3 regions of the Rhizobium sp. USDA 4016 genome follow, and region 3 is predicted to be linked to each of the others. Evidence: riboswitches for the same ligand, from Rfam matches in the RefSeq annotation. Region 3 holds a riboswitch; each other region holds the start of a gene.
The links. Region 3 has a riboswitch for thiamine pyrophosphate ahead of thiC (phosphomethylpyrimidine synthase ThiC). Riboswitches for the same ligand answer to the same signal wherever they lie in the genome.

Region 1 (3,270 bases), on a different contig from region 3:
TGGAAGAGGAACTCCTTCATGTAGCCGGTGACGTGCCGTTGCTCCCCGTTCACCAGCAGATTCTCGCCGCGCCCGTCGGTCAGGTAGTGCGCGAGCGTATCCTCCAGATTGAGATCTTCGCGCTTCTGGTCGAGCGTTGCAATCTCGAGATTGGTCCCGAGCTTCACCGTGCCACTGTCCGGCGAAAGCTGTCCCGTCAGCATCTTCAGAATCGTCGTCTTGCCCGCGCCGTTTGGTCCGACCAGACCGATGCAATCGCCGCGATGGACGCGGATTGAGAACGGCTCAACAATTTGACGGTCATCGAAAGTCTTGGTGATCTTTTCCGCTTCGATCACCAGCTTGCCGGATTCCTGCGCATCGGACACCGCAGCCTGCACGGTCCCCTGCGGCCCCTTGTGGCCACGATGCTGCGAGCGCATGGTCTGCAACTCGCCGAGGCGGCGCATGTTGCGCTTGCGCCGAGCGGTTACGCCATAGCGCAGCCAGTGCTCCTCGCGTTCGATCGCCTTGCCGAGCTTGTGCTGCTCCAGTTCTTCCGCCTCGAGCACCTGATCGCGCCAGGCTTCGAAATGGGCAAAGCCACGGTCGAGCCGCCGCGACATACCCCGGTCGAGCCAGACGGTCGCCGTGGACACCTTTTCGAGGAAACGGCGGTCGTGGGAAATCAGGACCAGCGCGCTGCGGCTTTTCTGAAGTTCGCCTTCCAGCCATTCAATGGTCGGAAGGTCGAGATGGTTCGTCGGCTCATCAAGCAGGAGAATATCCGGTTCAGGCGCCAGCACGCGGGCAAGCGCTGCGCGTCGCGCTTCGCCGCCGGAGAGGTTCTTCGGGTCCTCTTCGCCAGTAAGGCCGAGATGCGAGAGGAGGTAGCTCACGCGATAAGGATCATCGCCCGGCCCAAGACCGGCTTCCGCATAAGCCTGCACCGTCTTGAAACCGGCGAAATCCGGAGCCTGCTCCAAATAGCGCACCGTCGAGGATGGATGGCGGAAAACCTCGCCCGATTGCGCTTCAACGATGCCGGCCGCAATCTTCAGAAGGGTCGATTTGCCCGACCCGTTACGGCCGACCAGACAGATCTTATCGCCCGGCTCGACCTGCAGGGCCGCGCCGGCCAAGAGAGGCGTTCCGCCGAAGCTTAGGAAGATATCGTCGAGTTTCAGGATGGGAGGGGCCAAAAATCAGACTCCGGAAAAATCATAAGGGCGGGCCAGGACAATCGCCCGGCCGCTGCCGAGCGTAAAACGAACCTTGCCTTCCGCGACGTTGGAAATGGTGCGCGAGGAGCCGAAGGGCAAATGAAAATCGATGAGCGGATACCGGGCATTCTCGATGTAAAGACCATGCAGTTCGCTGAAGCCGGACACCGAAAACAGGCTGTTCCTCGGTAAATCGAGCTCAATTTTACCAGCGAGAAGCGGCACGGCCTCCTCCGTTCCGGAAGTCAACAGAATGTCGAAACCCTGTTCGGCAAGGCTGACGGCGTAAAGCAGGAGCTGCAGCGCGTGGTCCGAGCGCTCGCCACTGAGCGCACCGGCAAGGACAAGTCGCCGTGCGCCGCGCGCAATCGCCTCCGACACGGCGATTTCACCATCCGTTGCGGCCTTGGCGGCCGGGTAGGGCTGTTTCGGGACATGCGGAAATGCGTCCTCCAGATCCGGCGGCGTCGAGTCGAAATCCCCGACCCAAAGCTCCGGCACCACGCCAAGCGCTGCTGCATGCCGCATACCGCCGTCGGCGGCGATGAAGCGGCTGCCTGAAACGGCAGAACGCAGGCGCTCGGTCAGGGCGAGTTCGCCGCCGAGCAGGATCGTGAAAGTGGATTGGCTCATGGCATTGCCCATAGCGCAAAGCAGGGGCCAAGGGAAAGGGGCTACGGTCAGCGCGCTTCGCCCTTGTCATAAAGCCTTCATGGCGATACATCTGCCGACGCTCTAACGGGGTGCCTGGATGTCCGCAAGGATACCGGCTGAGAGGCATCGAGCCAACCCGCGGAACCTGATCCGGTTAACACCGGCGGAGGGATTAGACGCGTGACATTCGGCAACGCCCTTTTCCCCTTCAAAAGAAACTCAAGAAGGAGGCGCACCATGTCCGGCCGCACATCGATCATCTCTTCGCTGACCGCAGCATTTTTCGCCGCGACGCTCGGCTTGTCTGCCGCGCACGGCGCGGAAAAGACGCTCACCATATACACTTACGAAAGTTTCACGTCCGAATGGGGACCCGGGCCGAAGGTCAAGGACGCTTTCGAGAAGACATGCGGCTGCACGGTCAATTTCGTCAGCGTCGCCGATGGCGTCGCCCTGCTTTCGCGCTTGAAGCTCGAGGGAGCTTCCACCAAGGCTGACGTCGTCCTCGGTATCGACACGAACCTCGTCACCGAAGCCAAGGAGACCGGCCTGTTCGACGCAAGTGGCGTCGATGTCGGCGCGCTGAAGGTGCCGGGCGGCTTCGTGGACGATGTCTTCGTTCCCTACGACTACGGTCACTTCGCGATCATCTATGATACGCAAACGATCAAGGACCCGCCTCAGAGCATGAAGGATCTGGTCGAAGGTGATCCTTCGCAGAAGATCGTCATCGAAGATCCGCGAACCTCGACGCCGGGCCTCGGCCTGCTGCTCTGGGTCAAATCCATTTACGGCGACAAGGCGCCGGAAGCCTGGGGCAAACTCAAGAACCGCATCCTGACGGTCACGCCCGGCTGGTCCGAGGCCTATGGCCTGTTCACCAAGGGCGAGGCGCCGATGGTGCTGTCTTATACCACATCCCCTGCCTATCACATGGTGACTGAGAATACCGATCGCTACCAGGCCGCAGCCTTCTCGGAAGGCCACTATATCCAGATCGAAGTCGCGGGCCTTTTGAAGAATGCGCAGGACAAGGATCTTGCCCGCGACTTCCTGAAATTCATGATAACGCCCGGCTTCCAGGATACCATCCCGACGAACAACTGGATGATGCCCGTTTCCGCAACCTCCAAGCCGCTGCCGGATGCCTTTAGCAAGCTCGTCAATCCGGCCAAGACCTTCCTGATGAGCTCCGACGAGGTCGCCAGAAGCCGCAAGGCCTGGATCGACGAGTGGCTTGCGGCGATGAGCATGAACTGATGCTGCAGACCGCAGCCGAACGGCAGCGTGCATTGACCGGCGGGGCGATCAGCCTCGCCGCCGTCACGTTGTTTGTCGGACTTGCAGCGTTCTCGTTGCTTTTTGCCGGAGGCGGCGCTGCCATCGTCGGCATTCTTTTCGATCCTTATATTCT
Region 2 (3,270 bases), 250 kb from region 3:
CCAACGCCTCCGTCGGTTTAAGGTATTCTAAAACGCAAAAAAGTGAAGTAACTTCCGAGCTTGGAGAGCCTGTCCTTCAAACATCTTCGATCGGAGACCGTACGATGCCGCTGCGAAGTCTGGCGAGATACCGCCCCTGCGGCGAGTTGCACTCCATGTCCTTCGCACTGGGGAACGCGTGATATTGTCGTGCGCCATCATTGGTGGCGCGATGCGCCCATAAGATTGAACCTTTATAAACATCGGGGATATTGGTTCAAAGGGAAGCACCGCGAGACGCATATCATGAAGACGCTTGCCGAGCTTGCAAAGCCCGGAGATACCGTTCGAGCTCGGCCGCCATATCGGCTATCTTTCGGTTCATTTAGCAAAGATCGTTGGCGATGACGGTACTGTTATCGTTTTCGAACCCGGGCCCAACAATTTGCCGTATCTTCAAACCAATACAGAGCGCTTTGCGAACATTAAAATCGTTGAAGCCCGCGTGTGGAGATCTCGATGGCCCCGTGGAATTTTGGATAGAAGGCATGTCGGGACAGAACAATTCATTGGACAAAAACTATAAAAATTTTGAACAAAACCGAGAAAATGCGTTCAGCGATGCGCTGATGGAATCCGTCACGGTCGAGATGATGCAGCTTGACACGTTCTTGGGAGACGGGCCTTCGTCCGGCACTGCTGAAGATAGATGTGGAGAGTGCCGAACACCATGTGCTTCTCGGTAGTTCGCACTGTCTAGCGAATATAAGACCACTTATAGTGGTGGAAGTTACCGAGAATTTTGACGATGTAGCCAGAATATATAACGAAAACGATTACGCAATACATGATCGCAGTCGCCACGAGTGGGTGTGCATTCCGGCCGAACGCGCCGGAGCGTCCCAACAAATATCGGAGCATTGAGCGTCGGGGCTCGTTCTTGTCATCGCCGTCATCGAAGCTTGCAACTCCGCCGCTTGCCGAAAAAGGAGCCGCCATAGTTCGACAAAGGAGCGGCATGAAAACGTCTTTATTCCCGCCTTTCTCCCATCAGGCTCTCGAAGGGCAGATGTTGGTAGCGGGATCTGACTTCAGGCAATCAGCCATGCTTTTTTTAGGGGTGACAGACAGAAATTTGTCTGCAATGAAGACCACGATGAGAGACAGGGGCGTCCGTTGCAAGACGGGCTGAGAAGTACCCTTCGAACCTGAACCGGATAATGCTGGCGGAGGGAGTCGCTCGGAGCCTTGCTTATTCAGTCCGGCTCCCCGCGCATTTGCCCCGCCCAGAAAGGGGCAAATGCCGATACGAACTTCACCCGGACAACTCTTCGCTGCCATGCGCGCGACGCCGCCGCTCGTGCATTGCATCACCAACTACGTCGCGATGAATATCAGGCCCGGTTCCCTTTCATGGCGCCTCCTTGACGCGCTTGCGCAGCTCGATGGAACCGCACTCGATGCTGCGGCAAGAGTAACATCGAGATGAAGCGTTTCGATCTTTCCCTTTATCTTGTCCTCGACCCGGATCTGTGCGCCGGTATCGGCATGGTCAAGACGGCGCTCGCCGCGGTTTCCGGCGGAGCAACGATCATACAGCTGCGCGACAAACATGCCGGTACGGCAAGCATGATTGAGACTGGCCGGGCGTTGAAGACCGCGCTTGCCGAAACCGGCGCCCTTTTGATCGTCAACGACGACGTTAAGGCCGCGATCGCGATCGGCGCGGATGGTCTGCATGTCGGGCAAAATGACATTGCCGCCCGCGACGCGCGCAAACAGATCGGATCATCGATGATCCTTGGACTTTCGGTGGCAACCGAGGAACTGGCCGCGGCCGTCGACCCGGCAATCGTCGACTATGCCGGTATCGGTCCTGTCTTTGCCACATCGACAAAACCGGATCACAAGCCTCCGATCGGCATCGATGGCGTGGCAAGGCGCGCGAGGGCCTGCCGCGTACCAGGGGTCGCGATCGGCGGCCCCAAGGCGACCCATGCAGAATATGTGCTTGCGGCAGGGGCAAAGGGGCTCGCGGTCGTATCTGCTATCTGTGGCACGCCGGATCCGCGGCAGGCTGCCGCGAGCATTACTGACGCAATCCGAAAGGCACGCGCATGATATGCAACGTTCTTTCCATTGCCGGCTCCGACCCTTCGGGCGGCGCGGGCGTCCAGGCCGATTTGAAAACATGTTCGGCGCGCGGCACCTATGGCATGGCCGTTTTGACGGCCTTGACGGCTCAGAATACCCAGGGCGTTTCCAGCGTGCATGCAGTTCCCGCTGACTTCGTCGCCGAGCAGATCGCCATGGTCCTCGCCGATATCCGCGTCGATGCGGTGAAGATCGGCATGATCGCCAATGCACCGATTGCCGAAGCTGTCGCCAATGCCCTTTTGCCGCACCGCGGCATACCGATCGTGCTCGATCCGGTGATGATTGCCAAAGGAGGTGCTGCCCTCCTTGATGTTGATGCCATCGACTTTCTCAAGACCCGGCTTTTGCCGCTCGCAACGCTTCTTACCCCCAATCTGCCAGAAGCCGCCGCTCTGCTCGGAGAGCCGGTCGCAGGGACCCGAGATGCAATGGAGCGGCAAGCGGAAAAGCTGCGTGCGCTTGGTCCCTCTGCCGTTCTCGTAAAGGGCGGCCATCTTGGCGGGATGCAAAGCCCTGACGTCCTGGTAAGCGAAAGCGGGATTACCTGGTTTGAAGCGCCACGCGTTCCGACGAAGAACACGCACGGCACCGGCTGCACACTTTCGAGCGCGCTTGCAGCAGAACTCGCAAAGGGCGGATCGCTCGAGGCCGCGGTCGCTACAGCCAAAGATTACCTGGCTGCCGCCGTTGCCAAAGCCGGCACGCTCAGCGTCGGTTCGGGCCACGGTCCGGTTCAGCATTTTCATCAGCTCTGGGCATGATGCACAGGGCTGCTTAGGTCTTCACGGCGCCAGCGGTCAGACCGGCGATGATATGCTTTTGGGCGACGAAGAACACGATCACCGTCGGCAGGATGGTAAGCGTGATGAAGGCGAGCACCAGCTGCCATTCGGTGCCATACTCGCCACGATAGACCATGATGCCGAGCGGCCACGGATATTTCGATTCCGAATTCAGCATGATCAGCGGCAGGATATAACTGTTCCAGCTGCCAACGAAGGAGATGATGCTGACGGTTGCAACGATCGGCCGCGCAAGCGGTAGCGAGATGTACCAGAAGAAGCGCAGATAGCCGCAACCGTCGACAAAGGCCGCTTGGAACAATTCTTCCGGGAGGTTTCGGAAATAATTCCT
Region 3 (3,270 bases):
CGCACTCACGTTGTCGGCGCCAAAGGCAATCGGCCAGGAAACCTTCCTTGCCGAACGCGAGCTCGGTGCGCTGAACATCGGGGCAGCAGGCCGCGTCCTGATCGACGGCAAGGCGTACGATATCGCGAAATACGATTGCCTATATATCGGCAAGGGCGCGGTGGACATCCGCTTCGAAAGTGCTGATGCCGGTAATCCCGCCAAGTTCTACCTCGTTTCGACGCCGGCACATCAACCGCATCCCACGGTGCTCTTGACGCGCGAACAGGCTCGGCATCTAACGTTTGGCGAAGCGGCAACTGCCAACAAGCGATCAATCTTCCAGTTCATCCATCCCGAGGTCTGCCAGTCCTGCCAGCTCACCATGGGACTGACGATGCTGGAGCCGGGCAGCATCTGGAACACCATGCCGAGCCACATCCATGACCGGCGCATGGAAGCCTACCTATACTTCGATCTCGATACCGATCAGCGCGTCTTCCATTTCATGGGCGAACCGCAGGAGACCCGGCACATGCTGGTCGCAAACGAGCAGGCGATCATCTCGCCTCCGTGGTCGATCCATTCGGGTGCTGGCACCAAGAATTACAGCTTCATCTGGGCGATGGCCGGTGACAACAAGAGCTTCACCGACATGGATCAGATCGCGATCGCAGATTTAAGGTAAGTCCAATGGCAAATCCATTTGATCTTTCCGGCAGCGTGGCCATTGTCACGGGCGCCAATACTGGCATAGGGCAGGGCATTGCGATGGCGCTTGCGGAAGCAGGTGCCTCGATTGCCGCCGTCGGCCGCTCGTCTATGGATGAAACCGAGGCGATGGTCACGGAGGCTGGGGCACGCTTCCATGCCATCAAGGCCGATCTTGGCACGATCGCGCCGGTAAAGCGTATCGTCGCCGAAACGCTCTCGGCCTTCGGTGCACTCGACATCCTCGTCAACAATGCCGGTATCATTCGCCGCGCCGATGCGATCGACTTCACCGAGGAAGACTGGGACGCCGTCATCGACACCAATCTCAAAACGGCCTTCTTCCTATCTCAGGCCGCTGGCCGCCACATGATCGAAAAGGGCAGGGGCAAGATTATCAACATCGCCTCGCTGCTGTCCTTCCAAGGCGGCATCCGGATTCCGTCCTACACGGCCTCGAAGAGCGGCCTTGCCGGCGTCACGAGGCTGCTTGCCTGCGAATGGGCAGGCAAAGGCGTCAACGTCAACGCCATCGCGCCCGGCTACTTTGTCACCAACAACACGACGGCGCTCCGCGAAGATCCGGACCGCAGTACCGCCATTCTGGCACGCATCCCGGCAGGGCGGTGGGGAGTGCCCGCCGAACTCGGCGGTGCGGCGGTGTTTCTCGCCTCATCGGCGTCCGACTACGTCCACGGCACCGTCTTGCCGGTCGACGGCGGGTGGCTGGCTCGCTGACTGCAAAGGAGGGTGAACTGAGCCGCTCGTCTTGACACCGGCGACACCCGACCTTAACCTTTGAACATTCACCAGGGGGGTCCCGGCAAGGGGCTGAGATACTGCTGTCGCGCGCAGTGACCCGTTGAACCTGATCCAGTTCATACTGGCGTAGGGACGGTGCGAGCGCTCGAAAGGCTTGGAATTCACGCGTGGAATCCATGCCGGCGTCTTTCCATCATTCCGGCTGAGGACTGGGTCTCCAATCACAACTTGGAGCCTCAAACCATGAATATTGCCGCAAAGACCATTACCCCGACCGTTACCACCGGCCCTTTGCCGGCATCCCGCAAAGTTTACGTTGCGGGAGATATCCATCCCGGAATTCGCGTGCCTATGCGCGAGATCAGCGTTCATCCGACCGCAGGCGAGCCGCCAGTCGCGGTCTATGATTCGTCTGGCCCCTATACGGTCGAGGGGGCCGATATTCGCATCGAAGAGGGCTTGCCTCAGCTTCGGCGCGACTGGGTGCTGGCCCGCGGCGACGTCGAGGCCTATCAGGGTCGCCACGTGCGCCCGGAAGACAATGGTTTTGCCAGCGGTGAGCGGCTGACGCCCGAATTTCCCGGCCAGCGCCAGCCGCTGCGGGCCAAGAACGGCAGGGCCGTCACCCAGCTTGCCTATGCGCGTGCCGGCATCATCACGCCGGAAATGGAATTCATCGCCATCCGCGAAAATCTCGGCCGAAAGGCACAAGGCGAGGCCATGGTTCGCGACGGCGAAAGCTTCGGTGCCCATATCCCCGACTATGTCACACCTGAATTCGTCCGGCAGGAAGTGGCCTCAGGCCGCGCGATCATCCCCGCCAACATCAATCATCCCGAGGCCGAACCGATGATCATCGGCCGCAACTTCCTGGTGAAGATCAACGCCAATATCGGCAATTCCGCCGTCACCTCGTCGATGGCCGAAGAGGTCGAAAAGATGGTTTGGGCGGCGCGCTGGGGTGCCGATACGGTCATGGACCTTTCGACCGGCCGCAACATCCACAATATCCGCGAATGGATCATCCGCAATTCGCCATTGCCGATCGGCACCGTGCCGCTCTACCAGGCGCTGGAAAAGGTCGAAGGCATTGCCGAGAACCTGACATGGGAGGTTTATCGTGACACGCTGATCGAACAGGCGGAACAGGGTGTCGACTATTTCACCATTCATGCCGGCGTGCGGCTCCACTATATCCCGCTGACCGTCAACCGGGTGACCGGAATCGTCTCGCGCGGCGGCTCGATCATGGCGAAGTGGTGTCTGCATCACCACCGTGAGAGCTTTCTTTACGAGCATTTCGAGGAGATCTGCGATATCTGCCGCGCCTATGACGTCTCCTTCTCGCTCGGCGACGGCCTGCGGCCGGGCTCGATTGCCGATGCCAATGACGCAGCGCAGTTCGCCGAGCTCGAAACCCTTGGCGAACTGACGAAGATTGCCTGGGCGAAGGACTGCCAGGTGATGATCGAAGGGCCAGGCCATGTTCCGATGCACAAGATCAAGGAAAACATGGACAAGCAGCTTGCCGTCTGCGGCGAGGCGCCCTTCTACACGCTCGGCCCTCTGACGACGGATATCGCACCCGGCTACGACCACATTACCTCAGGCATAGGGGCTGCGATGATCGGTTGGTTCGGGACGGCCATGCTTTGCTATGTCACGCCAAAGGAGCATCTTGGGTTGCCCGATCGGAATGATGTCAAGATCGGGGTCATCACCTACAAAATCGCAGCGCATGCCGCCGACCTCGCCAAGGGACATCCGGCCGCGCGTCTTCGCGACGATGCACTGTCACGCGCCCGCTTCGAGTTCCGC

Region 1: linked by a shared signal. The riboswitch ahead of thiB (thiamine ABC transporter substrate binding subunit) and the one ahead of thiC (phosphomethylpyrimidine synthase ThiC) in region 3 are both predicted to bind thiamine pyrophosphate.
Region 2: linked by a shared signal. The riboswitch ahead of ACZ9DP_RS08490 (hydroxyethylthiazole kinase) and the one ahead of thiC (phosphomethylpyrimidine synthase ThiC) in region 3 are both predicted to bind thiamine pyrophosphate.

The regions. Positions count from the first base shown of each region.
Region 1 covers NZ_JBWCCY010000004.1:4,195,771-4,199,040, reverse strand. Annotated here, with positions in the region: gene ACZ9DP_RS36500 (ABC-F family ATP-binding cassette domain-containing protein) at 1-1,181, opposite strand, end outside; gene ACZ9DP_RS36495 (thiamine diphosphokinase) at 1,185-1,835, opposite strand; TPP riboswitch at 1,932-2,045, shown strand; gene thiB (thiamine ABC transporter substrate binding subunit) at 2,094-3,116, shown strand; gene thiP (thiamine/thiamine pyrophosphate ABC transporter permease ThiP) at 3,116-3,270, shown strand, end outside.
Region 2 covers NZ_JBWCCY010000002.1:1,548,101-1,551,370, forward strand. Annotated here, with positions in the region: gene ACZ9DP_RS08485 (FkbM family methyltransferase) at 640-903, shown strand; TPP riboswitch at 1,135-1,231, shown strand; partial or broken gene ACZ9DP_RS08490 (hydroxyethylthiazole kinase) at 1,280-1,375, shown strand; gene thiE (thiamine phosphate synthase) at 1,465-2,100, shown strand; gene thiD (bifunctional hydroxymethylpyrimidine kinase/phosphomethylpyrimidine kinase) at 2,097-2,897, shown strand; gene ACZ9DP_RS08505 (carbohydrate ABC transporter permease) at 2,911-3,270, opposite strand, start outside.
Region 3 covers NZ_JBWCCY010000002.1:1,294,872-1,298,141, forward strand. Annotated here, with positions in the region: gene kduI (5-dehydro-4-deoxy-D-glucuronate isomerase) at 1-667, shown strand, start outside; gene kduD (2-dehydro-3-deoxy-D-gluconate 5-dehydrogenase KduD) at 673-1,428, shown strand; TPP riboswitch at 1,492-1,603, shown strand; gene thiC (phosphomethylpyrimidine synthase ThiC) at 1,696-3,270, shown strand, end outside.